DNA from 3 places in the Algoriphagus jejuensis genome. Region 2 is predicted to be linked to each of the others. Evidence: riboswitches for the same ligand, from Rfam matches in the RefSeq annotation. Region 2 holds a riboswitch; each other region holds the start of a gene.

Region 1 (7,349 bases), on a different contig from region 2:
AATTGCCGCGCAGATACCGACCGTTCCGGGGCGCTTTTTAGTGCTGACCTTTTCCAGCAGTCCGTTAGGATGTTTTTTGTAAATAAACTCTTCCCGATGGTAGGTTACGTCCACAAAGGGCGGCTTGAACTCCATCAGGGGAGCAATCCCTTCCAAGAGTTCTTTCAGACTTTGTCCTTTCAGCGGAGGCAGAATTTCAAATGAAAAAAGCGTTGATTTCGCGTTTTTAAGGTGATCTGTTATTTTCATGTGTTGTCAATAGCTAATAATAGGTGCTGGAGAATAGGCCAAATTTGGAGAAAGTAAGCGCTCAGCTTGTTGGAGCGTGATTCCTTTTCGCTCGGCATAGCTTGCAACTTGATCCTCCCCAATTTTCCCCAAGCCGAAATACTTGCTTTCCGGATTGCCAAAGTAGAACCCAGAAACCGAGCTGGTCGGATACATCGCAAAACTGGAAGTCAGGGTGATACCCGCAGATTTTTCCAAATCAAGTAAGCGGTCGATCGTCATCTTTTCGGAGTGCTCCGGACAAGCCGGGTAGCCTGGCGCAGGACGGATTCCAGGGTATTCCTCTCGGATCAGGGAATCGTTATCGAGGCCTTCCTCAGTCGAGTAGCCCCAATAGTTCTTCCGGACTTCCTCATGAACATATTCCGCCGCGGCTTCAGCCAATCGATCAGCCAAAGCCTTGAACATAATATCATTGTAATCGTCACCCGCAGCTTGAAACTCGGCTAATTTCGCTTCCATTCCCAGCCCGGCGGTCACGGCAAAGCAACCTAGGTAATCGGTTTTCTCAGGATGCAGGTAGTCCGCAAGCGAGCGATTCGGTACGCCTTTTCCTTTTTTGCCTTGCTGGCGCAAAAAGTGGAAGGACGCTACTTGCTCTCCATTGGGCTCAAAAACCGCCACATCGTCATCCTTTCGCTGTACTGGATAAAGTCCAAAAACGGCATTTGCAGACAACCATTTCTCCGAAATCATTTGATCTAGCATTTCCTGAGCGTCGGAAAAAAGCTTCTTTGCTTCCTGTCCCACAATCGGATCTTCCAAGATTTTCGGGTATCTCCCACTTAGCATCCAGGTGCTGAAGAAGGGAGTCCAGTCGATGTACTTTCTCAGTACAGCAAGGTCGAGATCTTCCAAAGTCGTCCTACCGAGCACTTTGGGCTTCACTGGTACAAATGAACTCCAGTCAATTTCTACCGGATTTGCCTGGGCTTCTTGATAGCTGACCATTTGCTTCAACGACTGCTTCGCCTCGTGCTCCACCCGCAATTGCCGGTAAGCCTCCTTGAGTTGAATCCGGTAGCTTTCTCTCGTCTCTTCAGAAATCGCCTCTCCGGCTATCGGCACCGACTTACTCGCGTCCGTCACATGGACGACTGTACCAGAATAGACGGGATCGATCTTCACCGCCGTGTGGATTCTTGAAGTAGTTGCACCACCGATCAGCAAAGGAATCTTGACGCCTTGACGCTCCATTTCGGAAGCGACGTTGACCATTTCGTCCAGAGAAGGCGTGATCAAGCCGCTCAGTCCGATGATATCTACCTTATTTTTGATGGCCTCGTCGATGATCTTTTGAGCATCCACCATCACTCCCAGATCGATGATCAGGTAGCTGTTGCAAGCCAAGACGACTCCGACAATGTTTTTTCCAATATCGTGTACATCTCCTTTGACAGTCGCGAGAAGTATTTTCTTTAAAGTAGTCACCTGCCCCTCTTCGGGCAATGGCATAAACGGCTCCAGATAGGCCACCGCTTTTTTCATCACTCGGGCGGATTTCACGACCTGAGGAAGAAACATTTTCCCTTCTCCAAAAAGATCCCCCACCACGTTCATCCCGTCCATCAGCGGGCCTTCAATGACTTTTAGCGGATTGCTGAGTTCGAGACGCGCAGCTTCAGTGTCTTCGACGATGAAGTCCAAGATCCCTTTGACCAAGGCATGCTCGATGCGTTTTGCAACGGGATCAGTTCTCCACGCTTCGTTGACCACTTCCTTTTTTCCTGCGGCTTTTACTGTCTCGGCAAAGTCCAACAGCCGCTCAGTGGCGTCCTCTCTCCGATCAAAAAGCACATCTTCGACTCGCTCCAAGAGGTCTTTTGGGATATCGTCGTACACTTCCAACATCGTCGGATTGACGATGCCCATGTCCATGCCGTGATGTATGGCATGATAAAGGAATGCGGCATGCATGGCTTCTCTCATCCGATCATTTCCACGAAATGAAAAGGACATATTGCTGACTCCACCACTGACTTTTGCCCCGGGAAGATTTTCTTTGATCCACTTGGTACCGTTGAAAAAGTCAAGCGCATTCTTGCGGTGCTCCTCCATTCCTGTGGCAACCGGAAAGATATTTGGATCGAAGATGATGTCTTGAGGATTGAATTTGACCTGATCGACGAGAATTCGATAGCTTCTTTCGCAGATCTCGACTCGCCGATCATAGGTGTCTGCCTGCCCTTTTTCGTCAAAAGCCATGACCACGATCGCCGCGCCGAACTTCTTGACGGTCTTGGCCTGGTGTATAAATTCCGCCTCACCATTCTTTAGTGAAATTGAATTAACGATCCCTTTTCCCTGCACGCACTTCAAACCAGCCAAGATGATACTCCATTTTGAGCTGTCGATCATAATCGGAATGCGGCTGATCTCCGGTTCGGAAGCGATTAGGTTCAAGAATTTGACCATGGCAAATTCCCCGTCTAACATCCCTTCGTCCATGCAGACATCCAAAACCTGCGCACCGCCACGCACCTGATCGAGGGCGATTTCGAGTGCGTCGTCGTATTGGCCATTCAGGATCAGCCGGGCAAATTTCCTCGAACCTGTAATATTAGTCCGCTCGCCGATGTTGACAAAATTGATATTCGGGGTAAAAACCAGGGGCTCCAAGCCCGCCAGTTTCATGTAGTTCTTAGACATTGCTTTCCTCCTCTTCCGTTACGTCTTCGATGATTCTTGGCTTATATTCAGCGGCCATCTTGGCCAAAGCCGAAATGTGATCCGGCGTGGTGCCACAGCATCCGCCCAAAATATTCAGCATTCCTTCTTTCAAAAAGTCTCTGACCTGATCCGCCATCTCATTGGCACCCTGATCGTACAGTCCAAACTCATTTGGCAAGCCCGCATTTGGGTAGGCTGACACGTAAAACGGTGCTTTTTGCGCCAGCACCTTGAGATAGGGACGTAATTCTTTGGCACCCAAAGCACAATTCAATCCTACGGAAAGCAAAGGAACGTGGGAGACTGAGATCAGAAATGCCTCGGTCGTCTGACCAGACAGCGTGCGGCCTGAAGCATCCGTAATCGTACCAGAAATCATGATCGGAATCCCTCCGTCTTTTGGATCTAGCGGAATGTTCCGCTCTTCATAGACTTCCTGCACAGCGTACAAGGCCGCTTTTGCGTTAAGTGTATCGAAAATTGTCTCGATCAGGATGATGTCCGAACCACCATCGAGCAATCCTCTTACCTGTTCAGCATAGGCTTCCGCCAATTGATCAAAGGTTATTGCACGATAGCCGGGGTCGTTGACATCCGGAGAAAGTGAAGCCGTTCTGTTGGTTGGTCCTACAGCACCGGCTACGAAACGCGGTTTATGGGGTTCATTTGCAGAAAATTCATCCGCCACCTCCCGCGCGAGCTTCGCCGACTCAAAATTGATCAGATAAGCCAAGTGAGAAAGCTCGTAATCAGCCTGCGCGATCGTGGTTCCGGAGAAGGTGTTGGTTTCGATGATATCCGCCCCGGCTGCAAGGTATTCCCTGTGGATCTGTCGGATAATATCCGGCCGACTCAGGGAAAGGAGGTCATTGTTACCTTTGAGAGATTTAGGATGATTTTTCAACTCCGGTGTGCGAAAATCCTCCTCGATCAGCGTGTATCGTTGAATCATGGTTCCCATCGCTCCATCGAGGATCAACACTCGGTTTTGAATGGCTTGAAGGAGGGTTTCCGTTCTGTTTTGCATCGTATTCTAATAAGTTCAAAAAGCCAATCGAGCAAAACACGGAGAAAAGTACTTGTACTTGTCCGCTCATCTATTTCCGGCATTCCCGGAATGGGAGTTAGCACCTTGGTTGCAGGTTGCTAAGACGTCGTAGGGCCCTTCCCTCGGTCTTTCTCGATAAGCTTCACAAAGGTAATAGCATTTCGCTAAAAAAGCAGTAGAATTAATTCAATTCCTTGAGTTTTGTGCCTCTCATCATCCAAATTCAGAAACTCAGGGGCGGATTCCCACGCTAAAGCCGAGCATCGGCCCACTCAGATACTTTACCATCCCCAGCTCTCCAAGGCGGTAATTTCCGATTGCAAGCTCATATCCGGCGGAAGCGCTCAGCACCAAATCAAAAAACTTTCGGCTGGTCATCGGTATCCCGTATTCTACCAATACCTCGGGTTTAGCCATCAGCCCCGAACTCTTCAAATAGCCATCAAAATACCGCTGCTCAAACAACTCTGGAAAATCTGGCTTCTCATTTTGACTGAGAGTGTACCGGATATTCCCATAACCAAAACCTCCCATCGCACCCACAGCGAGGTTTTTGAACTGAAAAAACTTCATCCCCGCATTTGCATAGACTCTCAGGCTGTTTAGGGATTGATGCTGACTATCGGATGCTGGCCCTTTCATTGCCGAGTTGAATACGTCAACCCCGTACAAAAGCCCCTCTGTTTCGCCCAGGATTCTCAGTCCCCAATTAGAAGGAGTGCCCTCTAAAGGCTGGAAACCGTTCTTAACCAATTCGGTGTTGAGGGCGTCTGGCTTGCTGAAATGGACCCCGCGAATGAGTGAGACCCCTATGGAGGCATCTTTGTAGAAGAAATTGCGGTCCGGTAGCGAAATTCCGGCACCGACCCTCACGAATGCGCCCGCTTGGGTATTATTGAAGGAATAGCCATTCATTTCCCATCTTCCTTCAAAAGGACTAAAGGAATACCCGACTTTGGCCAAGGCCTGAATAGCTTCTTTTCTCCCCGGTAAATCAAAATCGTAGGTCAGCTGAAAACCGATTTCGGTCAGAAAATCGCCGAAATACTGGGTTCCTTTTTGAATATTATTTTCCCGCAATACAAAACCTTCCTCTGGATTTAAGAGGAACGACTCAAGGTTTTGAGTTTGGTCTTTAGGAAGCATTTCAAAATTCAGATAGCCCACACCGATAGACATGTAATGAATGAGCTGGAATCTACCCTCCTCGGTTAACGCGTAGCCCACATTGAGCAATGCACGTGAAGTTCGGTACCTAATCTCAAACTCGTCAAAACTACTGGACTTACTTTGATGCTGTGAAAGCTCAAATCCAACGATGAAATCGTTGATTCTGGCCTGATATCCCAGTCCATAGGAACGATATCGGTTTCGCAGCGGCGAAAGGCCTCTATCTGCGAGCATCTCATTAAACTCTCGGAGCTTGGCACCGGATATACCGGTAAACGCATAAAATGAAGAACGTTTGTTGACAATCCCCTGAGCCGACAGAAAATTGGGAAGGATTAGGAGGGAAATAAAAAGCAGTAGCCTTTGGAAAGGATTCATGAATGCGGATTTGAGCACAGGCTGAAATATTCAGCTGCCACTAGGCAAAATTAATGCTAAACCCCGTTTCTATTTTGATCTTTTGGATTGAGATGCTTTAAAATTTTCTCAAAAAGAATTTCTGGGGTAAATGGCTTGGGTACAAAATCGTCCATTCCGCTGATTCTCATCTCCTCTTTTACTTCGTGAATTGAGGCGGCGGTCAGAGCCAGAATAGGGATTTTTTGCTTTTCGACGTCCTCAAGGCCGCGGATAGTTCTGGACACCGCAAACCCATCTAGCTCCGGCATCTGGAGATCCAGCAGGATCAAATCAAAATCTCCCGCCTTGAACTTCTCCAAAGCATCTCTCCCATCCGAGGCGATGACCAAATTACCGACGTTCCATTTGGTCAGGAACTTTCGGATTAAAATTTGATTGACCACGTTGTCTTCGGCCACTAAAACCGAGGCGTTTTTCAAAAAATTTTGATTGGAAATATGTATGGCCTTTTCTGTTTCAATTTTTTGCAGGTCGACAAATTCAAAAGGAACAGTAAATTCGAAAATACTCCCTCCGTTTTTGCGTGCAGCGACCTCGATCTCCCCACCAAATAATTCTACCAAACGCTTGACTATCGCCAATCCAAGGCCGGTGCCTCCATATTTTCGACTAGTGGATGAGGATGCCTGCGTAAAAGCTTCAAAAACAGTCTTCCTTTTCGATTCGGGTATTCCAATACCTGAATCCTCAAACACGAATCTGATATCCGTCTGATTTCCCTGCGTGTACTCTCTCGAAATTGTAATCTTGACAAACCCCTTCTCGGTAAATTTGATCGCATTAGACACTAGGTTGTTGACGATCTGACCCATGCGGAGGGAATCACCGATTAAGGTAGCGGGAATGGCTTCATCGATTTCACAGGTAATTTTGAGCGACTTTTCGTGGGCTTGATAGCTGTGGGAGTGGACGATTCGGTGGATCACATTCCTCAGATCAAAAGGCGCCTCTTCCAATTCTACTTTTCCAGAGTCAATCTTATTGAAATCCAGAATATCGTTTATCAAAGCCATGAGGTTTTCAGCAGAGAACTGGAGTGTTTTAAGGTTTTCGAGCTGATCTGGTCGAGGCTCCTCTTCCATGAGCAGGTGGGCTAGACCTATGACCGCATTCATCGGAGTTCGGATTTCATGACTCATCACCGAAAGAAACTGCGACTTGATCTGGGAGGCTTGCTCAGCCCGCTCTTTGGCCAATACGAGCTCACGTTGCGTCTCCTTGAGCGTGGAAATATCACGGGCAATACCCGTATAGTACCGATGTATTCCTTCCTTGTCTTCAATGAGTTTTCCGTTGGAATTAAAAACCCTGTACATACCATTCATATGCTTCAGCCGATATTCGAGAAACTGATGTTGGGCAAGAAAATCACTGGTCTCATCCACCAACACCTTAAAGACACCCAGGTCATCCGGATGAAGGAACTCAAAAATACTTCGCCCAATAACGTCCTCCGAGTTGTACCCAAGAAATTGGACAATGTTGGGCGACACATAGTTCAGGATAAATGCCTCCGTCAGGGAAAAGATGATTTCGGTGGATTCCTCGACCAACCTCCGATACTTCTCCTCCGATTGCTGAAGATCCAACTTTGCTTGGTATTCGTCCTGTACATCTTTGACAATACTTAGCGCGTAGACAACTTCGTCTTCGATCACAATCGGCCGGATTGACTGATGGTAATGGCGTCCGTTCAGTTTAAATACTGTCTCTATGATCTCCCGGCTGTCGAATACTCTGCTTATTATTTCAT
Region 2 (7,349 bases):
CCGATAGCTGCGGCGATTCCCCCCCGATTTCTGCCAAGATCATGACTATCCATCGCCTTGGAAAGTGTCCAATAGGAGAGCGCATTAAAGCGATTGGCGAGTTTCTTTCCTTGATATCTCAGATACGAAGCCGCTCGAAATCCGTCCAGTTTTTCGTCATTTTCACTTTGCTTAATCAGTAAGTCATCAGGATGACGATAAGTGAGCATTGCAATTGCGCGCGCAGTTTCCAGCCCCTTGATTCCGGCAAGTTCATGGCATTCGCCCCAGGTCGAATCTGATTCTATGGCCATGCGTTGCGTCTCATTGAATCCGATCACCCATGGTGAACTCTTAGACGTAGAAGCCAAGATCACCGCATTTTTCAATTTTTGACCCAAAGTCACAGCCCACTCCAAGCCGACCTGACCACCAAGGGAACCGCCTATCAGGGTGTGGATTTGATCGATTGCCAATTCAATCCGAAGTCTCTCCAGACTAGCCGCCAAATCCCGTGTGGTGACTTGCGGGAAATTATAGAAATAGGGTTCGCCGTTTGCCGGATTTTCGCTAAAAGGATTGGTAGATCCGTAGCAGCTGCCAAGCAGGTTGGCGCAGATGATAAAGTGGTTGGCTGGATCGAAGAACTTGTCTTCGCCGATCAGTCCATTCCACCATTCTGCCGCATTTGCGTCACCGGTGAGGGCGTGAATGACCCAGATTACATTCGATTTTTCAGAATTCAGTTGCCCATACGTCGTGTAGGCAAGATCAAATTCTCTCAGGACTTCGCCGGATTCCAGATGCAATGGGTCTGTCGAATGGTAAACTTCCTGAGTCATAGTTGGTTCAGCGTATTGGCTTGTCAAATTCATTGGGGTAATTAGATTTTTTCAAATGCTTGCTGCAAATCAGCTTTAATGTCGTCGATGTGTTCGATGCCAAGCGATATTCGGAGCATGGTAGGAGTGACGCCCGCCGCCAGCTGCTCTTCATCGGAAAGCTGCTGATGGGTAGTCGCAGAAGGTTGGATGATCAATGTTTTCGCATCGCCAACATTGGCGAGATGAGAGATGAGATTTAAGTTGTTGATGAAAGCAGAGGTTTGTTCTTTGCTTCCTTTGATCTCAAAACTCAACACTCCACCAAAGCCATTTCTTAGGTATTTTTTACCTAAAGCATGATAAGGAGAGGAGGCGAGACCAGGGTAGTTCACCTTGGAAACCTGCTCGTGGGCATCCAGCCATTTGGCGATTTCCAGTGCATTGTCTACGGTTCTTTGTACGCGGAGCGAAAGTGTTTCAATTCCCTGAAGCAAAAGGAATGAATTGAAAGGGCTGATCGCTGGGCCAAAGTCTCTCAATCCTTCGACTCTGGCTCGGATTGCAAAAGCAACGTTGGGAAGTCCCAACGGATTGTTTTCGCCGAAAACCTCCCAGAAATTCAATCCATGATAGCCCTCGGATGGCTCGGAGAATTGCGGATATTTTCCATTGCCCCAGTTGTAATTTCCTGCATCTACAATCACTCCACCAATGGACGTGCCGTGACCTCCGATCCATTTGGTAGCGGAAGAAACGACGATATTTGCTCCATGGGCGATGGGTTGGCATAGGTAGCCTCCTGCGCCAAAAGTATTGTCTACGACGAGTGGAAGGTCATGTTTTTTCGCGACAGCGGCTATGGCTTCGAAGTCAGGCACGTTGAATTCTGGGTTGCCGATGGTCTCCAGGTAAAGTGCCTTGGTTTTGGAGTCGATGAGTTTTTCAAAAGCGTCGGCTCCATTGCCTTTTGCGAATCGAGCTTCAATCCCCAGTCGCTTAAAGGCGACTTTAAATTGGTTGTAAGTGCCGCCATACAGGAAGTTTGTCGAAACAAAATTGTCGCCAGCCTCCATGATGTTGTTCAGGGCCAAAAACTGAGCGGCCTGTCCTGAGCTGGTAGCTACAGCGGCTACTCCGCCCTCCAATGCAGCAATTCTGTTTTCAAAAACATCCGTCGTCGGATTCATGATCCGTGTGTAGATGTTTCCAAATTCTTTCAATCCAAAGAGATTAGCGCCATGCTCTGCGCTGTTAAAGACGTAGGAGGTCGTTTGGTAAATGGGGACCGCTCTGGCATTGGTGGCGGAGTCTGGAGCTTGTCCGGCGTGAAGCTGGAGTGTTTCAAATCGATAGTTAGTAGACATAAAATTGAGTTTTTTTGGGTTAGAAAAGACAGGAAAGATCCCGGGAATCGAGATCAGTATAGGTTGAATCAGACATAGAAACGTATGATCCGAACATAATAAATCCAAAGTTGGAAAGAGAATTTGGCCAGCGGCCAAAAGAAAAACTGGGAATAAATCGCTCGTGCATCTTGCAAGGAATTTATAGTTCCGAAAGAGAATACCTCAGTCGGCAGGAATTGGCACCTTTCCGCTTCGGAAGGTTGCCAGAGGGTCGTCGAGCCTGTCTCTCGCCTCTTCTGTATAAATCCCCGCACTAAAAGTGAAAGGATGTGCAAAGAAAAACCCGGAAACTGAGAAATCAAAATAGTTGCTCAGGTTCCGGAGAATATTTTAATTATAAATCATCCAGATTGTAGCGGAAGATAGGGTTGACAGTATTCGGATCAGCCTTGATCGTCGTCAGTTCTTTTACTCGTCCGTTGTTGAGTCCGTATACCCAACCGTGGATTTCAGGTGCGCGGCGCTCTTTCCAGGCTTTTTGGATGATGGAAGTTTTGATCAGATCCTCGCATTGCTCCATTACGTTTACCTCCACCAAACGATTGACCTTGTCCACATGATTGTTGATGGAGTCGATTTCAGGTTGGTATATCTTGTAGACCTCCTTGATGTTGCGCAGCCATTTGTTGATCAGCCCATAGCTCTTATTGCTGAGTGCAGCTTCTATCCCGCCACAGCCGTAATGGCCGCAGACGATTACATGGTCTACTTTTAAGATATCGACCGCATATTGTAGGACGGATAGCATGTTGAGATCCGTATGTACCACCATGTTGGCGATATTTCTGTGCACGAAGATCTCGCCGGGGTCGGTTCCTGTGATTTCATTTGCAGGTACGCGGCTGTCGGAGCATCCGATCCATAGGAACTTTGGTTTTTGCTGTCCCGCTAGGCGATTGAAGAAGTCCTTGTCAATTTGAATTTTTTCTTCAGACCAAGCCTTGTTTTGCAATAAAAGTTTTTCGTAGGGGTTCATACTTTTTGCTTCACATTTTTGGAGAATCCTTCTATCACTATTTCGATATCCCTTGAGGGAGCAGTTTCAATAAAATCGTGCAAAAGTTCCTGGATATCGTGGTCAATGAATCTTGCTTTGGTTGCATTGAGGATGACAAAACTTCCCGCTGGGATCGTGGAAAGTTGTTTCATCAACGGGGCTTTATTGAGGAACGAGACATCTTTTTGGAGTTTGAGAAGATAGTTTCCGTTCATTTCAGTAACTACAAGCGAGCGCTGGAAGTTGGTTTTTATTACGAAGAATAAGCCTACGATCATTCCAATCCCTATCCCTATCAGCAAGTCTGTAAACAGAATAGCAATCACAGTTAAGATAAACGGAAGAAATTGATCGAAGCCTTTTTTGTATTCGTTGATAAAAATTGCTGGGTTTGCAAGCTTATATCCGACAAGAAAAAGTACCGCTGCCAGGCAGCTCAAAGGGATTTTGTTTAATACGTTTGGGATAGTCAAAACCAAGATCAGGAGCAAAAATCCATGAAAAATTGCCGACATCTTTGTTCTCGAACCTGAGGAGATATTGGCTGTTGTCCGAACGATCACCACGGTAAGCGGTAGCCCGCCTATTAGACCGGAAAGGAAATTTCCCGTTCCTTGGGCTACTAGTTCCCTGCTCGCAGGAGTATTTCTTTTCTGAGGATCCAGTTTGTCACCTGCTTCGACACTCAACAGTGTTTCGATGCTGGCGATGATTGCCACTGTGAATGCAACCAGCCAAAAACTGTAGTCACCGATCAGGCTGAAATCGGGAAAGGTTAACAGCGAAGGAAGTTCCGAGAGATTCGAAAGCACAGGGATCGACACCAAATGATCCCCTCCGAGTTGCCAGTCAGGATTCCAAAACCGATACGTCTCATTGATCACAATCCCCGCAATCACCGCCCACAGTGGACCGGGAATCACTCCGAAGATTTTGTGGCTTTTTATCCTGGGCTTCTCAAAGAGAATCAAGATTAGCAGCCCGATCAAGACGATGGGTATCGCACCCGGGCTATTGTAAATGAAGGCGTAGTAGATTTCTGTGAATGTATTGTGATCGTCCAACTGCTCAAATGCCATGTCCCCGATATGGTCTTTATCATAGCCAAGCGCATGAGGGATCTGTTTCAGAATCAGAATCAAGCCGATTGCCGTCAGCATCCCTTTAATCACCGAGTGCGGGAAATAGTAACCCAGCACCCCGGCCCGCAAAACTCCCAAAAGTAGTTGGATTAGTCCTGCAGCAACGACCGCTCCGAGAAACAATTGAAAACCGCCAAGACTGGAGATCGAATCCAACACGATCACAGTGAGACCAGCAGCAGGGCCACTGACCGCCACATGGGATCCGGAGATAGAACCGGCCACGATGCCTCCGATAATTCCCGCGATCAAGCCTGCCATCGGCGGTGCACCGCTGGCGACGGCGATCCCTAAGCAAAGTGGTAGAGCTACCAAAAAAACCACCAGGCTGGATTTGAGATCGTATTTTAAATTCTCCCCAAAAAGACCATTCATAGTGCAGAAAATAAGAATAGTACAGCTTGAATAAAAGCAATAGTCTCTAAAAATAAATTTTTGCGAGGAATGTTTCTAAACTTTTGGATGAGTGGGAGAAAAAAATTACCCGATCAAACGCTCATAGGCGCTGTCAATTTTGGAGAAATCAAATGACTGGGTGGCCGCTCTCATCTTGGCTTGGATAGCAGTGGAGCACAGATTTCCGATACTGCCTTCATGCGTATGGTTGAGATGATTCTGATCGGGAGCAAACTGATCTGCTTCGATTTCATAGCCCACTTGCTTGTAGGCATCACGGAAAGGGACACCTTTCAAGACCAGGTCGTTGACGACCTCGACGGAAAACACATGCTTGTAAAATGAGTCCTGCAGGATATTTTGGCGTATTTTGATGGACTTTAGCATAAATGTGCTCATGCCAATGCATGACTTCAGCTTGTCAAAAGCAGGGAAAATCTCCTCTTTCAGCAGCTGCATATCCCGGTGATATCCTGTGCTCATATTTGTCAACAGAAAACTTACCGTAGTCGGAACGCCCTGAATCTGATTGGTTTTCGCTCGGATCAGCTCGAATACATCCGGGTTTTTTTTGTGTGGCATGATGCTGCTGCCGGTTGTCAAATCATCTGGAAAGGAAATAAAAGCGAAATGCTGATTCATAAACAGACAGACATCCGCTGCCATCCTATTCAGCGTTCCTGCGATTCCTGCCATCGCAAAAGCCAAAGTTCGTTCGGTCTTTCCACGGCTGTTTTGGGCATTGACCACGTTGTGGTGCATATCGGCAAAGCCCAGTAGCGATGTGGTCAGGGTGCGATCCAATGGGAAGCTGGAGCCATATCCTGCGGCAGAACCTAACGGATTCTTGTTACTCAAGTCAAATGCAGCTTTGAGCAAACCGAGATCTTCCGTCAAGCCTTCGGCAAAAGAGCCAAACCAAAGCCCAAAGGACGACGGCATCGCCAGTTGGGTATGGGTATAGCCTGGCATCAGGTCATTTTTGTGTTTTTCAGAAAGCTCGATCAGTAGTTCAAAAAGCTCGACTGTTTCCTCGACAAGTTCTTTGATCGCAGCTCTGTAGAACAGCTTCAAATCCACCAGGACCTGATCGTTTCGACTACGTCCGCTGTGTAATTTTTTACCCACCTCACCAAAGCGCTCTGTCAGCAGAAACTCCACCTGTGAATGAACGTCCTCGACACCTGACGCAATGCTGAATTTCCCTTCACTGATTTCGGAATAGATTTCCTTCAACCCCTTCTGCAAGGTCGCGTTGTCCTCTGGCGTGAGCAGGCCGATTTTCTCCAACATGTGTGCATGAGCCATCGATCCCAGGACATCAAACGGCGCCAGAATAATGTCAAACTCAGGGTCTCTACCGATTGTGAACTGTTCTACTTCTTTTTTGCTGCCAGTATCTTTTTGCCAGAGTTTCATAGGGATATGCTTTAGCTGAGTTCAGCGTAGGTGTTGATGATTTTGATATAGCCTTGGATTCCGGCTTTGATTTCTTCCACGAAGATGAACTCATCTGCGGAATGAGATCGAGCGGAGTCACCGGGGCCGATTTTGACAGAGGGCCAAGGAATCAGTGCTTGGTCAGAGAGGGTAGGGCTACCGAATTTCTCAAGTTTCAGTTTGGCAGCGACCCGATACATCAGGTGCCCATCCGGAAGGTGAGAGGATTGCAATCGCATAGATCGAGGCGTAAGTTCCGCCTTCAGGTTTGATTTTAATTCCTGAAAAGCTTCCTCCAAAGTATATGCATCCGTCACTCTGACATCCAAGGTGTATTCACAAAGATCCGGCACTACATTGTGTTGGTGTCCAGCTTTGATTACGGTAGCTGTGACCTTTGTTCTGCCAAGGAAGGGCGAAGATTTGAAAAATGAAAAATTCCTGATTTCGTCCAAGTCATCCATCGCAAGGTAAATTGCATTGACGCCCTCCTCTCTAGCCGCATGACCGGCTTTGCCGTGGATTTTTGCGTCAATGACCAAAAGTCCTTTTTCAGCAACAGCCAGGCGCATCTGGGTGGGTTCGCCAACGATGGCAATCTCCGCCTCGGGAAGTTTTGAAATGATCGAGGAAATACCTTTTGCCCCGGATATCTCTTCCTCCGCCGAGGCTATCATTAACAGATTGAAGGGGAGGGGTTTGCCGATAAAATGGCAAAAGGTTGCGATCAAACTTACCAGAGGCCCGCCGGCGTCGTTGCTTCCCAAGCCGAAAAGCTTTCCATCCTTTACTATTGGCGTGAATGGATTGAGGGTGTAACCATTGTTTGGTTTCACAGTGTCGTGATGGGAGTTGAGCCACACGGTCGGCAAGGCAGGATTATATTCGTTCGCAAAAGCCCAGACATTGTTTCCCGCGCGATTGACTGAGAGATTCTTGTCAAGCAAAAAAGCTTCGATCAGGTCTGCGGTGATGTTTTCTTCTTTGGAGAAGGAGGGGACTGCAATCAGCTCCTTCAAGAACTCCACGGCTTCTTCAAAAAGGCGGTCTACGTTTTCCATCAATACAGATCGAATCGGTTACGCTCAATAGTTGTCCCCGACAGTTTTCCTTTTGCCGCCAACAGGAGATTCTCGGCTTTCCCGATCCAGACATGGTTCACGCC
Region 3 (7,349 bases), on a different contig from region 2:
GACACCTTTTGTTGTTTTGAGAAACAAGTTGAATTAGCGGTCAATTGGTTTGAATCATTTTTTTTGAACTGGTTATTCTACTGCAGCAAAGACCTAAACCGCTCGACCCTTCACCTTTCGTTTTCTAACTTTCAAATTTCAGTGTTTATGTGATTGACAGTTCCCCGAACTAATTCTACTATTGGCAGGATTCAGCATATTCACGGATTGATATAAATACGCATATAATAGTTTGCTATTTCATTAGTGTTCGAAATAAAAACCAATAAACGGTTAATTTTTCACGATATTATTTCTCTTGTCTTTAGAAATCAGTATCTTATTATCATTCCTTAAAATAACATGCTATGGTAAAAAGTTTTCAAGGGGTTCGAGTGGTGGAGCCAAAGACCCCGATCCAACAGATTTTGGTCAGAGACCATATGACCACGAGTTTGGTTACTTTCAAATTGGAGGATTCGATAGACCAAGTGTTGGAGCTGATGACTCAACGGAAAATCTCGGGCGGTCCCGTGGTAGACGAAGCCGGCGGACTGGTTGGGATCATTTCGGAATGGGATTGTCTGGCCGAGATCATCCGTGGGAAGTATACGAACACGATCCGGTTTCCGGCCAAAGTCAAAGAACACATGAGTACTGAAGTAATCACGGTGTCGCCGGATTTGTCACTTTTTGATGCTGCGCAAAAGTTTCTCGAACACAAAATTAGACGTTTTCCGGTTTTGAAAGATGGTCACCTAGTGGGGCAGATCAGTCTCAGCGACGTGATCCGGGCTTTTCCGAAACTCAAACATACCACCTGGTAAAATCTAAAAAGGCTCGAAATTTCGGGCCCTTTTGATTTTTTATCGTCTAAGATTCTAGTACTTGGACTTTTCGATTGCGCGCTCCACATCCTTGATGATGTCCTCGTTGTGTTCCAGTCCGACGGACAGTCGGATCAAGCCATCAGATATTCCCACGCTGGCACGCTCCTCAGGAGTGAGTTTGCTGTGGGTGGTCGACGCTGGGTGGGTGACGATGCTGCGGGCATCACCGAGATTTGGAGTGATCGAAACCATCTGCAGTTGATCGATGAATCGCTGTGCTCTTTCTCCGCCGCCTTTCAGCGTCAGGGTGATGATGCCCCCGCCGGCTTTCATCTGCTTCAAAGCAAGTGTATGTTGCGGGTGTGATTTGAGAAAGGGGTATTTCACTGCTTCGAGCTCTGAATTTCCTTCGAAATAGGTTGCAATCTTAAGTGCATTTTCGCAGTGACGGTCCATACGGACAGCCAGTGTTTCCATACTTTTTGACAAAACCCAAGCGTTGAAAGGCGATAGCGAGGGTCCGGTATGGCGGGTGAAAAACTGCACTTCCTTGATCAGTTCTTTTTTTCCCAAGATCAAACCTCCGATCACTCTTCCCTGACCATCAATAAATTTTGTTGCGCTATGGGCGACGATGTGTGCTCCCCATTTTGCTGGTTGCTGAAGATAGGGAGTCGCAAAGCAGTTGTCCACCACGAGGATGAGGTTATGCGCTGCGGCGAATTTTCCCGCCCACTCCAGATCGATGATTTCCAGGCCAGGATTAGACGGAGTTTCGATAAAGAGCATCTTGGTGTTGGGCTGCACGAGCTTCTCCCAGTTTTGGCAATCGGAGATATCACCATAGGTCGAAGTGATGCCCCACTTCGGGAATACCCGAGTCAGCAGCTGATGCGTGGAGCCAAATAGGGATCGCGCAGCCAATACATGATCGCCCTGCTGAAGTAGCGATGCCATGCTGGAGAACATCGCCGCCATTCCCGAAGCGGTGGCAATCCCGTCTTCGGTGCCTTCTGCTGCACAGACTTTTTCAATCAGATCCGTGGAATTGGGGTTGGCGTAGCGAGAATAGATATTTCCGGGGATTTCCTCAGCAAACATCGCTCGTGCTTCTTCCGCAGATTCGAAGGTGAAACTGGAGGTCAGGCAGATGGAAGAGGAATGCTCTCGCTGATCGGATCGGCTTTGGATACGGATAGCATCGGTTTCGAAATGACTCATAGTCTGGGAGTTTTGAATACGGTTGTTGTCCAGGATTGAAAAAGAATTTTCCCAGAGGCAGAATCCGAACCAGAATTGAGGCAGTAGTTAATACGCCAATTTATAGTTCCCGCAAAGGGTAGGACTTGGCACCTTTCGCCTTGGCAGGGATGGTTGCCAGAGGGTCATCGAGCCTATTCTCTCGCCTCTTCTTTATAAATCAGTCTCCTGAAGTGCTGCAAATAAAAAGCGAGAATTGGTTATTTCCAAATCCCGTCTGCAATCAATCGTTGAATTGTGTCATCGTCTGAGCAATTCCGATGGTGCAAAAGCCGAAAACCATCTCGATCGCCTTGTCCATGATCTCCGGAAGTTCATCAAACTCTTGTTTTGTAAACCTCCCCAACACAAAGTCGATCTGTCGTCCTTTCGGAAAATCATCTCCAATACCCATCCGAAGTCGGGGGTAATCCTGTCCGCCGGTGAGTTCTTCGATGTTTTTCAGGCCATTGTGACCGGCTGCACTGCCTTTGACCCGCATACGCAGTTTGCCAAATGGGATTGCGACATCGTCTACCAATACCAAAACATTTTCCTTAGTGATTCCCAGCTCTTTCATCCAATAATTGACGGCTTTTCCGCTGAGGTTCATGTAGGTAGTCGGCTTAATCAGGTGTAATGTCCGGCCTTTGTGTTTCATCTCGGATTTGAAGACCAGCCGGTCACTTTTCCAAGTGGTGCCAGCCTTGTCGGCAAGTCGATCGATGGTGAGGAAGCCGATGTTGTGTCTGGTGAGTTCGTATTCCGGGCCGATATTGCCCAGTCCCACGATCAGGTATTTCATGTGTGATACTTTTCAGTGCTTTGAAATTAAAAAAAAAATCCTGTCCGGTGAGGGACAGGATTTGTAAAATCAACAAGCGTTGAATTATTCTGCTTTCTTGCCTCTAAGTGCTCTTGGAATACCAACAGTCACGATGGATACGTTTGGCGAAGTCAGGATTTCAAATCCTTCTACTTGCAACTCGCTAACTTTGAATGATTTGCCCAAGTCCAAATCAGAGATATTTACAGAGATGTAGTCAGGAAGATTTCCTGCTGTACCTTTTACTTTTAATTTTCTGGTTTTGAACTCCAGCTTTCCACCTTTTGCAATACCTGGAGAACTGCCTTCGATTTTCACAGGAATTTCGAATTTGATCGGTCTGTCTTCCGTGTAAGCCATGAAATCTGCGTGAAGCAAAGTCTCGCTTACCGGGTGAAATTGTGCGTCCTTTAAAACGGCTTTGATGATCGTTCCTTCAATGTTCAGCTCAACCAAGTGAACGTCTGGAGTGTAGATCAAGTCACGGAAAAGGATCGCTGGAGAATAGAAATGAACTTGCTCAGGGATACCTGGTCCATAAACTACGCAGGGAACATTGGCTGCGTCTCTGATTTCGTTCAAAGCGGCACCGTCGAGATTTGCTCTTTTAAACCCTATAACCTCTAGTGTTTTCATAAGTATTTGTATTTTAAAATGGTTTCTTTTAAATAAAGAGAGCACTGATTGAGGTGTTGCCCGTCACTGCATGGATGGCTTTTCCAAACAATTCCGCCACACTCAGTACTTTAATTTTAGGAGACGCCATCTTGGGAGAAATGGTGTCAGTGACGACCAACTCTTCCAAAACGGAATTTTCAATATTTTCGTAGGCCTTTCCAGAGAGCACTCCGTGCGTGACTATGGCTCTGACTGAGGTGGCTCCCTTCTCCATGATGATTTGGGCAGCTTTGCAAAGTGTCCCGGCGGTGTCGACCAAATCATCCACAAGTATCACATCCTTCCCTTCCACATCTCCGATTACCTGCATGGATGCGATCTCGTTGGCCCTTTTTCTATGCTTATCACAGACGACCATTTCTACTTCAAAATGCTTTGCAAATGACCTTGCTCGACCTACGCCCCCCATGTCTGGAGCAGCAAAAATCAAGTTTGGCAAGCTGAGCGTTTCCAAATAGGGTGCAAAGATAGCTGATCCATTCAAGTGATCCAAAGGGATGTCAAAAAAACCCTGAATCTGTCCGGCATGCAGGTCACAGGTCATGATCCGATCTGCACCGGCTGAGGTGATCATATTCGCGATCAACTTCGCGGCAATGGATACTCTAGGTCGATCCTTTCGATCTTGGCGGGCATAGCCAAAATAGGGGATGACTGCGCAGACTTTGTATGCGCTGGCGCGCTTCGCCGCATCGATCATCAGACAAAGCTCCATAATATGGTCACTTGGGGGGTTGGTGCTTTGGATGATGAATACAGTGCAGCCTCTAATTGACTCATCGAAACTCGGGGACATTTCTCCGTCGCTGAATTTGGACATGGTCAAATCGCCGAGCTTCTTGCCGTAGCTTTTGGCGATATTTTCTGCCAGGTGGAGGCTGTTTGTACCTGCAAATATTTTGACCTCAGACATGGTGGATTGGTTTTTTGGAGGTTGGAGAAAAGAATGGAATCGATGGCAAAAGTAAGGATTTTTGACGGATGGGCTAGAAGCAGGGCATTTCATCCAAGCAATAATGCGAGAATTTTGAAATCGATCGCAAACAGTTTGTGTCTTGACTTCCGCGATTTTCCTGTCAACTTACCGATCCTGTAATTTTTGGAGTTTAAGGGGGTGTTTGTCGCTGATTACCTAGTAGATGGTTTATTTTTACCGGGAACTGGTATTAACCCCGACCTCATGAAAAGAATTTTATGCTTAGTCCTCTTCCTTGGGATATTGCCCTTTGCGGCAGATGCCCAATCCATTCCGACTCCAAAATCGCATTTTGGGTTTGACATCGGCGATCCGTACATGCTCGCTAATTTTTCACAAACTGAAGCCTATTTCCAAAAAGTAGATGCCGCATCCGATCGGGTACGCTACACCAGCATCGGAAAGACGGAGTTTGGTAGAGAGCAGCCAATGCTGATTATCACCGCTCCTGAGAATTTTGCGCAGCTGGAGAAGTACAAAGAAATCTCCCAGAAACTCGGCCGTGCAGAGCTCACTCCCGAAGAAGCAAAAGCGCTTTCTAAAGAAGGGAAACCGGTCGTCTGGATCGATGGTGGCCTGCACGCCAGCGAGGTGGTAGGTGCGCAACAGTTAATCGAGACCCTTTATACGCTGGCTTCAAGAAATGATGAGGAGACGCTGAAGATCCTTGATGAAGTCATTATACTCTTGGCTCATGCCAACCCAGACGGGATGGAGATTATGTCCGATTGGTATATGAGGAATGAAGATCAGGAGAAGAGAAACAAGAATATTCCGGTGCTGTACCAGAAATATGTGGGGCATGACAACAACCGCGACTTTTACATGAATAATATGAAGGAGACGACCAATATCTCCCTTCAGCAATATGTGGAGTGGCTTCCGCAAATTGTGTATAATCACCATCAAAGTGGCCCTTCGGGGACTGTTGTTGCGGGGCCTCCATACAGAGACCCATTCAATCATGTTTTTGATCCTTTAATTATCACTAGCCTCGATGCAGTTGGTGCGGCCATGATCAACCGCCTCCATGTCGAAGATAAGCCGGGTTACACCAGACTCGACGGCTCGGTATTCTCCACTTGGTGGAATGGTGGCTTGCGAACTACCCCTTATTATCATAACATGATTGGGATTTTGACCGAGATTGTGGGTGACCCTTCTCCTTTTTCTATCCCTTTGGTACCGGATAGGCTGATTCCAAACAACGGAACTCCGTACCCGGTTACTCCGGGCCCTTGGCCATTTAGAAGGTCGATTGAATACTCTGTGTCGCTGAATTATTCAATTCTCAATCATGCCGTGAGACATGGTGATGAGTTGTTGTATAATTTTTATCTGATGGGTAAAAACTCTGTTGACCGAGGAAATACGGATACATGGACTAAGTATCCGAAGTACGCTCAGGCGGTACAGGAGGAATTTGACGCTTCGAAGAAAAAGAGAGATTCCGACGACCCAGAGATGGCAAGCTTCGGCTTCCGCTCAGGTCTGCCGCTTCAGTTTTATGACTCGGTGTATAAAGATCCTTCGAGAAAAGATTCACGAGGCTATGTCCTTTCCGCTGATCAGCCTGATTTTTCTACAGCAATCAAGTTTCTGAATGCCCTGATCAAGTCTGGCGTGTTGGTAGAGAAAGCTACGGCTGATTTTTCTCTCAGTGGAAAATCCTACCCCAAAGGCTCGTATGTGGTGAAAGCTGCACAAGCTTTCCGACCACACGTGCTGGATATGTTTGAGCCTCAGGATCACCCGAATGACTTTCTTTATCCCGGAGGCCCTCCCATCAGACCTTACGATGCGGCAGGCTGGACATTGGCCTTCCAGATGGGAGTCGAGTTTGACAGAATTATGGAAGGTATAGAAGGGCCATTTGAGCGCGTCGCTTATGGACAGTTGCTGTCTCCAGATCCGACGATTGTTCCATCGGGCTCAGGCTACATGCTCGATGCCAGAGTCAATGACTCCTTTTTGGCGGTGAATGATCTGTTGAAAGCAAAAGTAAAGGTGTTTAGAACAGCCACCGCTGCAAATGGATTTCCTGCTGGTTCATTTTATGTTGCTTCGTCTGGTAAGAAATCGTTGACAGAAGTCGCTAAAAAATACGGAGTAAAGGTATCCGCAGCGTCCGGAATCCCCTCCGGAGCCAAAGAAATCAAACCTTCACGAATAGCCCTATACGATTATTATGGTGGCTCGATGCCTTCCGGCTGGGTAAGATGGATGATGGAGCAGTTTCATTTTGACTATAACGTGGTCTTTCCTGAGGAGATCGACGCAGGCGACCTGACAGAAAAGTACGACGTGATCCTATTTATTGGCCCTGGAATACCGGGCGGTGGAGGAAGGTATGGTGGTGGCAGATCGGTCAGCAAAGAAGAGATTCCTTCCGAGTATCATCATATGATGGGGAGTTTGACCGTCGATAAATCAGTTCCTCAATTGAAGAGTTTTATGGAAAATGGAGGTCAGATCGTAACAGTTGGCGCAGCGACTTCGCTAGCCTATTTGTTAGACTTGCCGATTTCGGATGCACTTGTGGAGATTTCCGATGGAGATGAGATTTCCCTTACTGGAGAGAAATATTACATTCCTGGCAGCGTGTTGGAGATGTACGTCGACGAATCTGCACCGGCAAACTATGGCATGGGTGCAACTGCCAATGTGCTTTTCAATAACAGCCCGGTATTTAAACTATCTCCGGATGCAGCGTCAAAAGGAATCAAGCCGCTTGCTTGGTTTGGCGCTGAGCCGCCATTGAAAAGCGGCTGGGCTTGGGGTCAGCAGTATCTGAAAAACGGCGTGACGGCTTTTGAAGCCC

What was found. Region 2 has a riboswitch for S-adenosylmethionine ahead of ABD031_RS00010 (O-acetylhomoserine aminocarboxypropyltransferase/cysteine synthase family protein). Riboswitches for the same ligand answer to the same signal wherever they lie in the genome.
Region 1: linked by a shared signal. The riboswitch ahead of ABD031_RS14960 (homocysteine S-methyltransferase family protein) and the one ahead of ABD031_RS00010 (O-acetylhomoserine aminocarboxypropyltransferase/cysteine synthase family protein) in region 2 are both predicted to bind S-adenosylmethionine.
Region 3: linked by a shared signal. The riboswitch ahead of ABD031_RS20350 (trans-sulfuration enzyme family protein) and the one ahead of ABD031_RS00010 (O-acetylhomoserine aminocarboxypropyltransferase/cysteine synthase family protein) in region 2 are both predicted to bind S-adenosylmethionine.

Annotation. Positions count from the first base shown of each region.
Region 1 is NZ_BAAAFI010000037.1:32,580-39,928, reverse strand. Features, by position in the region: gene metF (methylenetetrahydrofolate reductase [NAD(P)H]) at 1-249, opposite strand, end outside; gene metH (methionine synthase) at 256-2,937, opposite strand; gene ABD031_RS14960 (homocysteine S-methyltransferase family protein) at 2,930-3,985, opposite strand; SAM riboswitch class I at 4,049-4,148, opposite strand; gene ABD031_RS14955 (hypothetical protein) at 4,238-5,554, opposite strand; gene ABD031_RS14950 (PAS domain S-box protein) at 5,611-7,349, opposite strand, start outside.
Region 2 is NZ_BAAAFI010000001.1:345-7,693, forward strand. Features, by position in the region: gene ABD031_RS00005 (homoserine O-acetyltransferase family protein) at 1-854, opposite strand, end outside; gene ABD031_RS00010 (O-acetylhomoserine aminocarboxypropyltransferase/cysteine synthase family protein) at 863-2,167, opposite strand; SAM riboswitch class I at 2,346-2,456, opposite strand; gene ABD031_RS00015 (carbonic anhydrase) at 2,544-3,185, opposite strand; gene ABD031_RS00020 (SulP family inorganic anion transporter) at 3,182-4,723, opposite strand; gene argH (argininosuccinate lyase) at 4,829-6,163, opposite strand; gene ABD031_RS00030 (M20 family metallo-hydrolase) at 6,175-7,245, opposite strand; gene argB (acetylglutamate kinase) at 7,245-7,349, opposite strand, start outside.
Region 3 is NZ_BAAAFI010000048.1:71,683-79,031, forward strand. Features, by position in the region: gene ABD031_RS20340 (FG-GAP repeat domain-containing protein) at 1-37, shown strand, start outside; gene ABD031_RS20345 (CBS domain-containing protein) at 348-806, shown strand; gene ABD031_RS20350 (trans-sulfuration enzyme family protein) at 861-2,030, opposite strand; SAM riboswitch class I at 2,128-2,231, opposite strand; gene pth (aminoacyl-tRNA hydrolase) at 2,293-2,853, opposite strand; gene ABD031_RS20360 (50S ribosomal protein L25/general stress protein Ctc) at 2,938-3,510, opposite strand; gene ABD031_RS20365 (ribose-phosphate pyrophosphokinase) at 3,539-4,465, opposite strand; gene ABD031_RS20370 (M14 family metallopeptidase) at 4,733-7,349, shown strand, end outside.